DNA from 2 places in the Serratia marcescens subsp. marcescens ATCC 13880 genome. Region 2 is predicted to be linked to the other one. Evidence: predicted binding sites of a transcription regulator. Region 2 holds the regulator's gene; the other holds the start of a gene.
The links. The regulator Fur, encoded in region 2, represses iron uptake genes when iron is present. The targets are predictions, from matches to a motif close to ATAATAATGAGAACNACTATCAA.
Positions count from the first base shown of each region.

Region 1: J0F90_RS12550 (TonB-dependent siderophore receptor) is a predicted target of Fur. The motif match lies at 3,399-3,421, and genes of this name have one in related genera.

Region 1 is NZ_CP071238.1:2,622,404-2,628,484, reverse strand. Features, by position in the region: gene J0F90_RS12565 (DUF3772 domain-containing protein) at 1-20, shown strand, start outside; gene J0F90_RS12560 (hypothetical protein) at 69-236, opposite strand; gene J0F90_RS12555 (alpha/beta fold hydrolase) at 366-1,181, shown strand; gene J0F90_RS12550 (TonB-dependent siderophore receptor) at 1,232-3,292, opposite strand; gene J0F90_RS12545 (GGDEF domain-containing protein) at 3,758-5,200, shown strand; gene J0F90_RS12540 (DUF1428 domain-containing protein) at 5,305-5,655, shown strand; gene J0F90_RS12535 (VOC family protein) at 5,667-6,081, shown strand, end outside.
Region 2 is NZ_CP071238.1:1,245,890-1,251,970, forward strand. Features, by position in the region: gene J0F90_RS05825 (beta-N-acetylhexosaminidase) at 1-2,131, shown strand, start outside; gene fur (ferric iron uptake transcriptional regulator) at 2,383-2,829, opposite strand; gene fldA (flavodoxin FldA) at 3,159-3,698, opposite strand; gene ybfE (LexA regulated protein) at 3,954-4,241, opposite strand; gene ybfF (esterase) at 4,498-5,271, opposite strand; gene seqA (replication initiation negative regulator SeqA) at 5,496-6,038, shown strand.

The DNA of each region.
Region 1 (6,081 bases), 1.4 Mb from region 2:
AAGAGGAACACTCCTCCTAGCACCGGTCTGAGGCGGCGGGCCGTTAAGCGACGGCCCGCCGAACGTGGCTAGTACATCGACGGCTCCACCGATTGCGAGCAGTCGCTGTTGGCGCTGGATTTGGTGCAGGTGTAAGGTTCATTCGGCGATGCCGAAGGCGCATTCGATGGGCCGCCGCCGCCGCCGATACAACCGCTCAGCATCAACGTCAAAAACACGAGAATTATCTTCTTCATCTCACCGTCCTCCATTGCGATTCCTCCTTTAAGTATATGCAGGGAAAGCGAACGGCACCGTTCGCCGCTGCGATCTATACTCCCTTGATGCCGTGTCGATGCTCAACCTCGGCGAATGAGGGGAGAAAGATGCAAACCGACGACGATTTGACCCGCTTTGCCGCGCAGGGCGCGCCGCCGTTGCCGCCCGGTTCCTGGCAGGGTTTTGTCGAACACGACGGCGCACACATCTGGTATGCGGTCTATGGCGCTGACCCGACGGTGATCCTGCTGCATGGCGGCCTGGGCCACAGCGGCAACTGGGGGTATCAACTGCCGGCGCTGCTGGCCGCCGGGTATGGCGTGCTGGTCATCGACAGCCGCGGGCACGGGCGCAGCACGCGCGACGCCCGGCCATACCGTTACGATCGCATGGCCGATGATCTGTTGGCGGTAATGGACGCGTTGCGGATCCCGCACGCCGCGCTGGCGGGCTGGAGCGATGGCGCCTGTGTTGCGCTTATCGCCGCCCACCGGGCGCCGCAGCGGGTGGACGGCGTTTTTTTCTTCGGCTGTAATATGGACGCCAGCGGCGTTAAACCGCCCGCGTCCAACCCCATCGTTGAGCGCTGTTTTGCGCGCCATGCGCAGGACTATGCCGCCTTGTCGCCGACGCCGGACGATTTCGAGGCGTTCGTCGCCGCCGTGAGCCTGATGATGAGCAGCCAGCCGGACTACCGCGCACAGGATTTGGCGGCCATTCGCGTGCCGGTGACGGTTGTTCACAGCGAACACGATGAGTTTATCCGCGCCGAACATGCCGCCTACCTGAGCAACAGCATCCCCGGCGCCCGTCTGGTGACGCTGCCGGGTGTCAGCCACTTCGCGCCGCTGCAGCGGCCGGCATTGTTCAACCGCGCGCTGTTGGATTTTCTCGCCGGTGTGATATGTCGCAAGGCGTTTTGAGGGCTGGCGCAAAGAAAACGGGCGCCAAACGGCGCCCAAGGCGTGACAGGTTAGAAATCGACCGTCGCCTGCAGGCTCAGGCTGCGCGGTTCACCCTCAATCACGCGTAAGTTACCGGCGCTGGAGGCATAGTATTCGCGGTTGAACAGGTTTTTCACATTCAGTTTCAGCTGAGTATGTTTCCCCAGCAGCTTGCTGTCCCAGGCGACAAAGGCATCCGCCACGGTATAGGCCGGCATGGTGAAACTGTTCTCCGGATCGCCGGCGCGGCGGCCGACGTAGCGCGCGCCGCCGCCAATGCGCACCTCGCCGGGCACCACCGGCAATGTCATGCGGTGGCTGAGGTACAGGCCGCCCATGTTGGTTGGGGCGTTGACCAGCCGATTGCCGACGTTGTCCGGGTTGAGGTTGTCTTCGACAATTTCGGTTTTGTCGTAGCTGTAGTTGGCGGTGAGATCCCAGTTGCGCGCCACTTCGCCGTTCAACTCCAGTTCGACACCGGTGGAACGCGCTTTGGGGATGCTGCGGGTCACGCCGTTGATAAAGATCGACATGTTGCTTTCATCGATGCGATAGAGCGCCAGCGTGGCGTCAAACGCCGGGGTGATCTGCCATTTTCCGCCCACCTCATAGGTGGTGCCGGTTTCCGGCGTGGCGACGTCGCCATTGTCGTCGATAGCGGTGGACGGCGTGAACGAACGGCTGTAATTGCCGTACAGCGACAGACTCGGCGTCAGCTTATACACCAACCCCGCCTGCGGCAAAAACTGGTCATCTTTGTCATTGAGCGTATTTTTCGGTTTCTGGAAACCGTTGCTGTTGTTCTGATAATACGACTGATAGCGCGCGCCCAGCACCGCGATCCATTGATCGGTGAGATGAATGCTGTCCTTGGCGTACAGGGAACGGCTGAACAGCGTGGCGCGCAGGTTGCTTGACGCGTCACTGTAAGTGGTGCTGTCGGTGACCGGCGTTTCGCCATACACAGGATCGTACATGTTGAAGGTCTTCGAGACCTTGCCGCGATAGGAATAGGCTTTGTAGGTCTGATTCTTCTCGTAGTCCACGCCCAGCAGCAGGTCGTGCTGCATGCCGAACAGCTGCGGCGAGCCGGTCAGATCCCAGGAGTAATAGTGGGTTTGATGATTGAAACCGCGGTTGGCGTCGGCGCGGCGCGAGACGATGCCGGTCGTGGTGTCGACCGCGGTGGCGCGCACTTCGTTGCTGTCGTAACGGCGTTGCAGCCAGGCGTAGTTGAAGCGGGTCGTCCAGATCGGATCCAGCGCGTACTCATAATGGGCGTTCAGACGTTTGTTCTTGCCCCAGGCGTGGTTAGCGTAGTCATCCAAGCGGCGGTTATAGGGCACATCGACCGGCTTGCCGTCGATAAATGCGGTGCCGCGATCGTAAGGAATGTCGTACTTGTATTCGCTGTAGGCGATGTTAAAGGAAGCCTGGTCGCCGAACCAACTGAGCGAGGGGGCGATCAGCGTGTGTTCGTCGCTGCCGAAATTGCGCCAGTAATCTGCGTGCTGGCGTTCGGCGATCAGGCGAAAGGCGAAGCCGCCGCCCAGCGGGCCGGTCACATCGACGCTGCCGCTGCCACCGCCAACACTGTTGGTGGCGCCGCTGATGCGGGTGTTCCAGTCATACTGCGGTTTTTTGCTGATCAGGTTGATGACGCCGCCGGGGCTGAGGATGCCATACAGCAGCGAAGCGGAACCTTTCAGGACCTCAACGCGATCGGTGGTGGCGTCCATGCTCAGCCCCTGGTTGCTGCGCACGCCGTCGATGAAGACCGAGCCGTCGGAGTTAACCCCGAACCCGCGTTTGACGAAGCCATCCTCCGTGCCGCCGAGCGTGTTGCCCTGGGTGACGCCGCTGACGAACTTCATCGCGTCATTGACGCTTTTGACCTGGAAGTCGTCAATGACCTGAGAGGTGACGACGCTGACCGATTGCGGCACCTCGGCGATCGGCGCGGCGGTCTTGCCGGCGGTCGAAGCGGTATCGGCGCTATAGCTGCCGATAGGTTGGGCCGTGGCGGTTACCGTAATGGATTCCTCCGTTTTCGCGCCGGTCGCGGCGGCGATCGCCAGCACGGGGAACAAACCGGCAAACAGGGGCAGCGCGTGAAGAACGTGATTTTTATTTCTTTGAGTGGGGGGGCGAAGAACTGACTGGTGCATATAATTCCGTGAAAAATAATAAATAGTAACGATTATCATTATAATTATCATTTATGCATTTTGAATAGTGGGCAATGCCTGTATCCCTTCACTGCACGATTTAATTTTGTCTTTACAGTAAAAGACGGCGATTTTGCCGGTAAAAAATCGGCTGGGTGGCAATAACGATCGTAGTGACGGGAGAGTCACGACAGTTTGTTCGCCAGATAGGTGATTACTGTCAATATATTGATACACAAATATATTTTTCCTAGATGAATAAACAGATGTCCGGGCCGGCAAAACTGGCAATAATAGGCGAGTCGGCCGCTTATCTTCTCCTCATCGTCGACGGTTGTGACACGAACAGATTGTCACCTTACGCTAGCGGAAGTCTCTGGATCCAAGATGCAAACCACCTCGTTGTCCGATACCCGGAAAATTTGGCCCGCGCTCATCATTTTTTTGCTGGTGTTCACTCTGTGTCTGTTGGGCATCGTGAGTCGTCCCGGCAGTTTTTTGGCAATATTCTGGCCGGTGAACGCCGTACTGCTGGCCGTTTTGGTGCGGCGGCCACAGTGGGCTACGCGGGCCGGCTGGGGCATGGCGGTGCTGGGCTATCTGGCGGCGGACCTGCTGACCGGCAGTTCGCTGCAAAAGGCGCTGCTGCTGAACGCCGCCAATCTGACCGGCGTCGTGGTGGGGTATCTGTTGTTCATGCGGCTGTCGCCGCCGGCGCGCACGTTGCAGCGTGGCGCCTCCAGCATGTACCTGTTCGGCATCTGCCTGGCGGCCGCCGCCGCGACCGGCGCGGTGGGCGCCGCAACTTCGCAGTGGCTGTTCGGCAGACCGTATCTGACCTCGCTGGCGCTGTGGTTCTCGTCCGAATTCACCAACTACGTCACGCTGATGCCGTTTATTCTGGCGTTTCCCGCCGATTGGCGACGCCGCCTTGCGGCGGCCGGCGCCCTGTTCACCCAGCGCAGCCAATGGCCGCGCGCGGGACGAAAACTCACGGTATTGGCGCTGCTGTTGCTGGCGGCGGTGTGCAGCGTGCTGATCGGCGGCCCCGGGGCGGTGATCTTTCCCATGCCGGTGCTGCTGTGGCTGGCGATGTCCTTCTCATTGTTCTGCACCATGATTGCGGTGCTGATTTATGTGCTGTGGTGCCATCTGGCGATCGATTTCGGGTTGCTTAGCGCGACGCTCGACATGAAAGTGTTGCAAAACGCGGTATCGATGCGTTTGGGCATCGCGCTGTTGGCGCTGGGGCCCATCGCCGTGGCCAGCATGAACTATGCGCGTAATGCGCTGCTGCGCACGCTGGAGCACGTGGCGAATCACGATGCGTTAACGCACGTGCTGACGCGCAATGCGTTTATGCAGCGCGGCGAACGGTTGATAGACCAAAAGGGCGAGCTGGTGTGCGTCATGATGCTCGATATCGACTATTTCAAATCGATTAATGACCGTTTTGGCCATGCCGGCGGCGATCAGGCGCTGATGGCCTTTACCCGCGCGATCGCCGCCGATCTGAGCGTCGGTGACCTGTTCGGCCGCATGGGAGGCGAAGAGTTCGCTATCGTTTCGACGCTCGGCCAGCCACAGCAGGGGTTGCAGCTGGCCGAACGGCTGCGGCAACGCATTGAGGCGGAATCGATCACCATGCCGGCGGGTCATCCGCTGCAGATCACCGTCAGCATTGGCATGGTGACCTGCCCGGGCGGTTCCGGCCACAGCCTGGCCGACCTGCTCAAACTGGCGGATCTGGCGGTATACAAAGCGAAAAACGCCGGCCGTAACCGGGTCGCCACGCCGGAATCTTACCCTCCGAACGATCCTGACCGCTGAACTTCCGATCCGGGTTGCGCGCCCGCCGTCTAAACTGGTAGGGGGCGCAGGCAACGTCGCCCGCGCTGAACCGACTGTCCTTAATCAGACAAGAGGATGCCAGGATGAAATACGTAGACGGTTTTGTGGTGGCGGTGCCGGCCGCCAACAAGGAGGCCTATCACCGGTTGGCGGCCGCAGCGGCGCCGCTGTTCAAAGAGTTTGGCGCCACGCGCATCGTGGAGTGTTGGGGTGATGACGTGCCCGACGGCAAGCTCACCGACTTTCGCGGCGCGGTGAAGGCCCAGGACGACGAAGTGGTGGTGTTCAGTTGGATAGAGTACCCCTCCAAGGCGGTGCGCGACGCCGCCAACGAGAAAATGATGAACGATCCGCGCATGAAGGCGCTGGGCGAGATGCCGTTTGACGGCAAACGCATGATCTTTGGCGGGTTCGCGCCGATCCTCGATGCGTAAAGGAGGCGCAAATGGCCAGAATTACGCAACATCTGTGGTTTGAAAAGGACATGGAAGCGGCGCTGAATTGCTATGTCGCGCTGATCCCCGGTTCGTCCGTGAACTGGTTTTCCGACCTGCCGGCGGATACGCCGAGCGGCCCGGCCGGCAGCGTGAAGCTGGCTTCCTTCACGCTGGGCGACCAGCGCTACGCGGCGATCGAAGCCGGGCCGCTGGATCCGTTTAACCACAGCTTCTCCGTGATGGTGGAATGTGACGATCAGGCGGAAGTCGACCGGCTATGGGATGCCTTGAGCGAGGGCGGCGAGGCGGAGCAGTGCGGCTGGCTGCGCGATCGCTGGGGGCTGTGCTGGCAGATCGTGCCGCGGCGCCTGACGGAGTTGATGAACGATCCGGACGCCGCTCGTGTGCGGCGGGTCACGGAAG
Region 2 (6,081 bases):
GTTCACCGGCGACCAGTGGAAGCGCACCAAGGACGACAAAAACATTCTGATGACGCCGGCTTCGCGCTTTGTCAGCAATGCCGATCTGCAGACGCTGCCCGCCGGCGCGCTGCGCGGCCAGATCGTGCCGACGCCGATGCAGGTGAAGGTCCACGCACAGGACGCCGACCTGCGCAAAGGGGTGGCGCTGGATCTGAGCACGCTGGTCAAGCCGGCGGCGGACGTCGTCAGCCAGCGTTTCGCGCTGCTGGGCGTGCCGGTTCAGACCAACGGTTACCCGATCAAGACCGATATCCAGCCGGGCAAGTTTAAAGGCGCGATGGCGGTATCGGGCGCCTATGAGCTGAAAATCGGCAAGAAAGAGGCGCGAGTGATCGGCTTCGATCAGGCCGGGGTGTTCTACGGGCTGCAGTCGATCCTGTCGTTAGTGCCGAGCGACGGCAGCGGCAAGATCGCCACGCTGGACGCCAGCGATGCGCCGCGCTTCCCGTATCGCGGCATTTTCCTCGACGTGGCGCGTAACTTCCATAAGAAGGACGCGGTGCTGCGCCTGCTGGATCAGATGGCGGCTTACAAGCTCAACAAATTCCACTTCCACCTGAGCGATGACGAAGGCTGGCGCATCGAGATCCCCGGTTTGCCGGAGTTGACGGAAGTCGGCGGCCAGCGCTGCCACGATCTGAGCGAAACCACCTGCCTGCTGCCGCAGTACGGCCAGGGGCCGGACGTCTACGGCGGCTTCTTCAGCCGTCAGGACTACATCGACATCATCAAATATGCCCAGGCGCGCCAGATTGAGGTGATCCCGGAGATCGACATGCCGGCGCACGCCCGCGCCGCGGTGGTTTCGATGGAAGCGCGCTACAAGAAACTGCATGCCGCCGGCAAAGAGCAGGAGGCCAACGAATTCCGTCTGGTGGATCCGACCGATACCTCCAACACCACCTCCGTGCAGTTCTTTAACCGCCAGAGCTACCTGAACCCGTGCCTGGATTCCTCCCAGCGCTTTGTCGACAAGGTGATTGGCGAGATTGCCCAGATGCATAAAGAAGCCGGCCAGCCGATCAAAACCTGGCACTTTGGCGGCGATGAGGCGAAAAACATCCGCCTGGGCGCAGGCTATACCGACAAGGCGAAACCGGAACCGGGTAAAGGCATCATTGACCAGAGTAATGAAGACAAGCCGTGGGCCAAGTCGCAGGTGTGCCAGACGATGATCAAAGAAGGCAAGGTGGCCGACATGGAGCACCTGCCGAGCTACTTCGGCCAGGAGGTCAGCAAGCTGGTGAAGGCGCACGGCATCGACAGAATGCAGGCCTGGCAGGACGGTCTGAAAGACGCCGAAAGTTCGAAGGCGTTCGCCACCTCGCGCGTGGGCGTCAACTTCTGGGACACCCTGTATTGGGGCGGTTTCGACAGCGTTAACGACTGGGCCAATAAAGGGTATGAAGTGGTGGTCTCCAACCCGGACTACGTCTACATGGACTTCCCTTACGAGGTGAATCCGGACGAGCGCGGTTACTACTGGGGCACCCGCTTCAGCGACGAACGCAAGGTGTTCAGCTTCGCGCCGGACAACATGCCGCAGAACGCGGAAACCTCGGTCGACCGCGACGGCAACCACTTCAACGCCAAAAGCGACAAGCCGTGGCCGGGTGCCTACGGTCTGTCCGCTCAGCTGTGGAGCGAAACCCAGCGCACCGATCCGCAGATGGAATACATGACCTTCCCGCGCGCGCTGTCGGTGGCGGAACGCGCCTGGCACCGCGCCGGTTGGGAGCAGGACTATCGCGCCGGCCGCGAATACAAAGGCGGGGAAACCCACTTTGTCGATACCCAGGCGCTGGAGAAAGACTGGCTGCGCTTCGCCAATATCCTGGGCCAACGTGAACTGGCCAAGCTGGACAAAGGCGGCGTCGCTTATCGTCTGCCGGTGCCGGGCGCCCGCGTGGCGGGCGGCAAGCTGGAAGCGAATATCGCGCTGCCGGGATTGGGCATCGAGTATTCCACCGACGGCGGCAAGCAGTGGCAGCGCTATGACGCCAAGGCCAAGCCGGCGGTCTCCGGTGACGTGCAGGTGCGTTCGGTCAGCCCGGACGGTAAACGCTACAGCCGCGCCGAGAAGGTCTAGGTCTGGCTCCGGGGCCCGTGGTTCTGGCGGCGGGCCGCATCATAATGAAGGGGGAATGCGTTCGCCCCCGCGCGTGCCGGCGTGGGGCGGATGTTGAAGTGAGAGCAGTACGTGGAGTCGCAGTGCCGCTGCAATTGTAGTATTTCATGACATGATCTTCCCCCGGCTTGTCCGGGGATTTTTTTGCCCGTTGTACGGCGGGCATAAAAAAACCGCCCCAATGTGAGGCGGTTTTTCATAGCCGGTCAGGCTTATTTCTTGTCGTGCAGCGATTCGTCTTCGCGGCAGTCACCGGTTTCACAGTGGCCGTACAGGTACAGACTGTGGTTGGTGAGCTTGATGCCGTGCTGCTTGGCGATATCACGCTGGCGCACTTCGATGGATTCATCACTGAATTCGATCACTTTGCCGCAGTCCAGGCAAATCAGGTGATCGTGGTGATGCTGTTGGGTCAGCTCGAACACGGACTTGCCGCCTTCGAAATTGTGACGTGTCACAATGCCCGCATCGTCAAACTGGTTCAGTACGCGATAAACCGTCGCCAGGCCGATCTCTTCGCCCATATCAATCAGTTTTTTGTACAAATCTTCCGCACTGACGTGATGGCATTCCGGATTTTGCAGTACTTCCAGGATTTTGAGTCGCGGAAGCGTGACTTTTAAGCCGGCCTTCTTCAATGCGATGTTGTTGTCGGTCATGCGAATTCAGTCCTGTTACTATGCTAATCAAGTTGAGGCGTACTCGCCTGTGGCATCGGTCGGCACAAAGAGTTAATGCGTCTCATTATAGAACCGGTTGTACTAAATGGAAACCGCCGGTTGTTAACAAAGATATAATTGCACTATTGCATGTTTTGCATGCAACGCCTTGATGGATGGGATAAACCGATATCTCAGTCTACCGTGACGGGGTGGGAAGTTACAAATCTGTAGCTTCTATCGCAGCAATCCCTGTTGCCGATGACGGCCCTGTCGGCACACTATGCACTTTACAGGGCCTTTGTTCAACCTTTCGCCAGTACCGGCGTTTAGCCGACGATATCGGCCAGGCTCAGCTCTTCGACGATCTGTTTGACCCAGGCGTCCACGCGCTCATTGGTCAGCTCCGGCTGACGGTCTTCGTCGATCGCCAGACCGATGAAGTGGTTGTCGTCCGCCAGGCCTTTGGAAGCTTCGAAGTGGTAGCCTTTGGTCGGCCAGTGGCCCACGATGGCCGCGCCGCGCGGTTCGATGATGTCGCGGATGGTGCCCATCGCGTCACAGAAATATTCCGCGTAGTCTTCCTGGTCGCCGCAGCCGAACAGCGCCACCAGTTTACCGTTGAAATCGACTTCTTCCAGCGTCGGGAAGAAATCATCCCAGTCACACTGCGCTTCACCGTAGTACCAGGTCGGGATACCCAGCAGCAGGATATCGAACCCTTCCAGGTCTTCTTTGCTGCTTTTGGCGATGTCATGCACTTCTGAGACATCGTCGCCAAACTGTTTCTGAAGAATTTTCTGGATCATTTTGGCAATGTTTTCGGTATTGCCAGTGTCGCTGCCAAAGAAAATGCCTACAGTAGCCATATCGCGTATAACCTTTAAATTCAATTAATTGCATTACTCGGCGCCGGCACTGCCGCCGATTAAAATGATGCCATGACAAGAGCCTTTCGCCACGGTGGCGGGCGCCGACAGGCGCAGTCTCTTACCGGTAAATGCGTATCATGCCAGAAAGTGGCGCCGGGGTTTTATCGCATTTATGCGATGCCGAAGGATGAAGAAAAGCGTGGTCGATCCGGCGTTGTCCTTAACGCCGCGCCGCGCGTGCGGCCGAAGAGATCAATGTTCCGGCTGTTCTTCCGCCAGTTGCGCCAACAGCATCTGCTCGATGAGTTCGCTGCGGCTGATGTTGCGCTGTTCCGCCAGTTTGTTCAGGGCGTCCACCGCATCCGCGTTGATTTTCAGCTCTACGCGCCGCAATCCGCGCACTTTATCGCGCCGTAACTGATTGCGCTTATTGATTCTAAGCTGTTCATCGCGGGAAAGCGGGTTGGTTTTCGGGCGCCCCGGACGGCGTTCATCTGCGAACAGATCCAGCGTCGTGCGATCCGTTTGTTCTTTTGCCATAGGTAGCGGTACTGCAAGGGAGTTTGCATCAAAAAGCGCTCGCACGCTTCCGGAGGCATCGATTAACACACTTCGGGCCAATAAACCCTAACCCAAATTTACCCCCGAACCGGCGTTCGCGAACGCGCTGGCGCGGCGGCAAAATTATAGCGCGCCATATTACCCCAGCAGATGGAGCGGCGACAATGCCTAACTGCGGGCTAAACGCGCTAAGCCGTTATCTTTAGCGCGTTTTTTCGCCAGATTAACGTATTTTTCAGGCTTCGCCGAGGAAACGGTGGATGGCGCGCAGCACCGCTTCCGGTTTTTCGGCGTGCACCCAATGGCCGGTGCCGGCGACGACGTGCGCGCGGGCCTGCGGGAACTGGCGGGCGATATCTGCACGGTAGCTGTCCTGCACGTACGGCGACAGGCCGCCGCGAATGAACAGGGTCGGGTGTGGCCAGGCCGGGACGTCCTGCCAGCCGGTGATGTCTTCGTAGCGTTCGATCAGCACCGGCAGGTTGAAGCGCCATTCACCGTTATGGAAGGACTTCAGCAGGAACTGGATCACGCCTTCTTCCTGCAGGTAGTCGCGCATCAACTGGGCAGCCGCCTGGCGCTGGGTGATGCCGGCGGCGCTGACGGCCTTCAGCGCGGCGAAGATCTCGTCATGACGTCGGGTCTGGTAATCCACCGGCGCGACGTCGATGACGATCAGCTTGGCGATGCGCTCGGGCGCGATGGCGGTCAGCGCCATCGCCGCTTTGCCGCCCATCGAGTGGCCGATGACGATCGCTTTCTCCAGCTGCAGTTCGTCGAGCAGCGCCAGCAGATCCTGCGCCATGGCGGGGTAGTTCATGTCGTCGGCGCGCGGGGAGAGGCCGTGGTTGCGCAGATCGACCTTGATCACACTGTGCTGTTTATGGAGATCGCGCGCCAGCACGCCCAGGTTGTCGAGATTGCCGAACAGGCCGTGGATCAGCAGCACCGGCAGCGCGTCTGACTCGGCGGCCAGCAGTTGATAATGTAATTTCATGGCGAAGTTCATACTGAGAGAGATTCAGATTAGGGTATCATGATTGAATCGCACGATGAATCATGCGGAATTTTCGCGGCGCGGGCTTGGCAGTGCCGGCTATAGGTATTAGTCTGCATTTGCCGTCCGGAGGCACATTGTTGTGTTCGCCCCAGCGCTTTTAACCTTATAATCCCATGGCTTGAATGCAGGATCTGGCTTCAGGTTCTAAGTAGAAAAAACAGTATTGGATAAAGATGAAAACTATTGAAGTCGACGAAGAGCTTTACCGTTATATTGCCAGCCACACGCAACACATCGGTGAAAGCGCGTCCGATATTTTACGCCGCATGTTGAAATTCACCGCCGGTCAGCCGGTGCGCGCGTTGCCTGCCGCCAGTGCGTCGCCGTCCGTCGAACTGGAAAAAGCGGCGCCGGTTCAGCGCCCGCGCGATCGCGTACGCGCCGTGCGTGAACTGCTGCTGTCGGATGAATACGCCGAGCAGAACAAAGCGGTCAACCGTTTCATGCTGGTGCTGTCCACGCTGTACACCCTCGATGCCGCCGGTTTCGCCGCCGCCACCGAGGCGTTGACCGGCCGCACCCGCACCTATTTCGCCGGCGATCAGCAGACCCTGCTGGCCAACGGCACGCACACCAAGCCGAAGCATGTACCGGGCACCCCTTACTGGGTGATCACCAATACCAATACCGGCCGCAAGCGCAGCATGATCGAACACATCATGCAGGCGATGCAGTTCCCGGCGGAACTGATCGAGAAAGTTTGCGGTACCGTCTAATTTAGCGAACAGCCCGTCATGATGGCCGTGCGCGACGTATTTG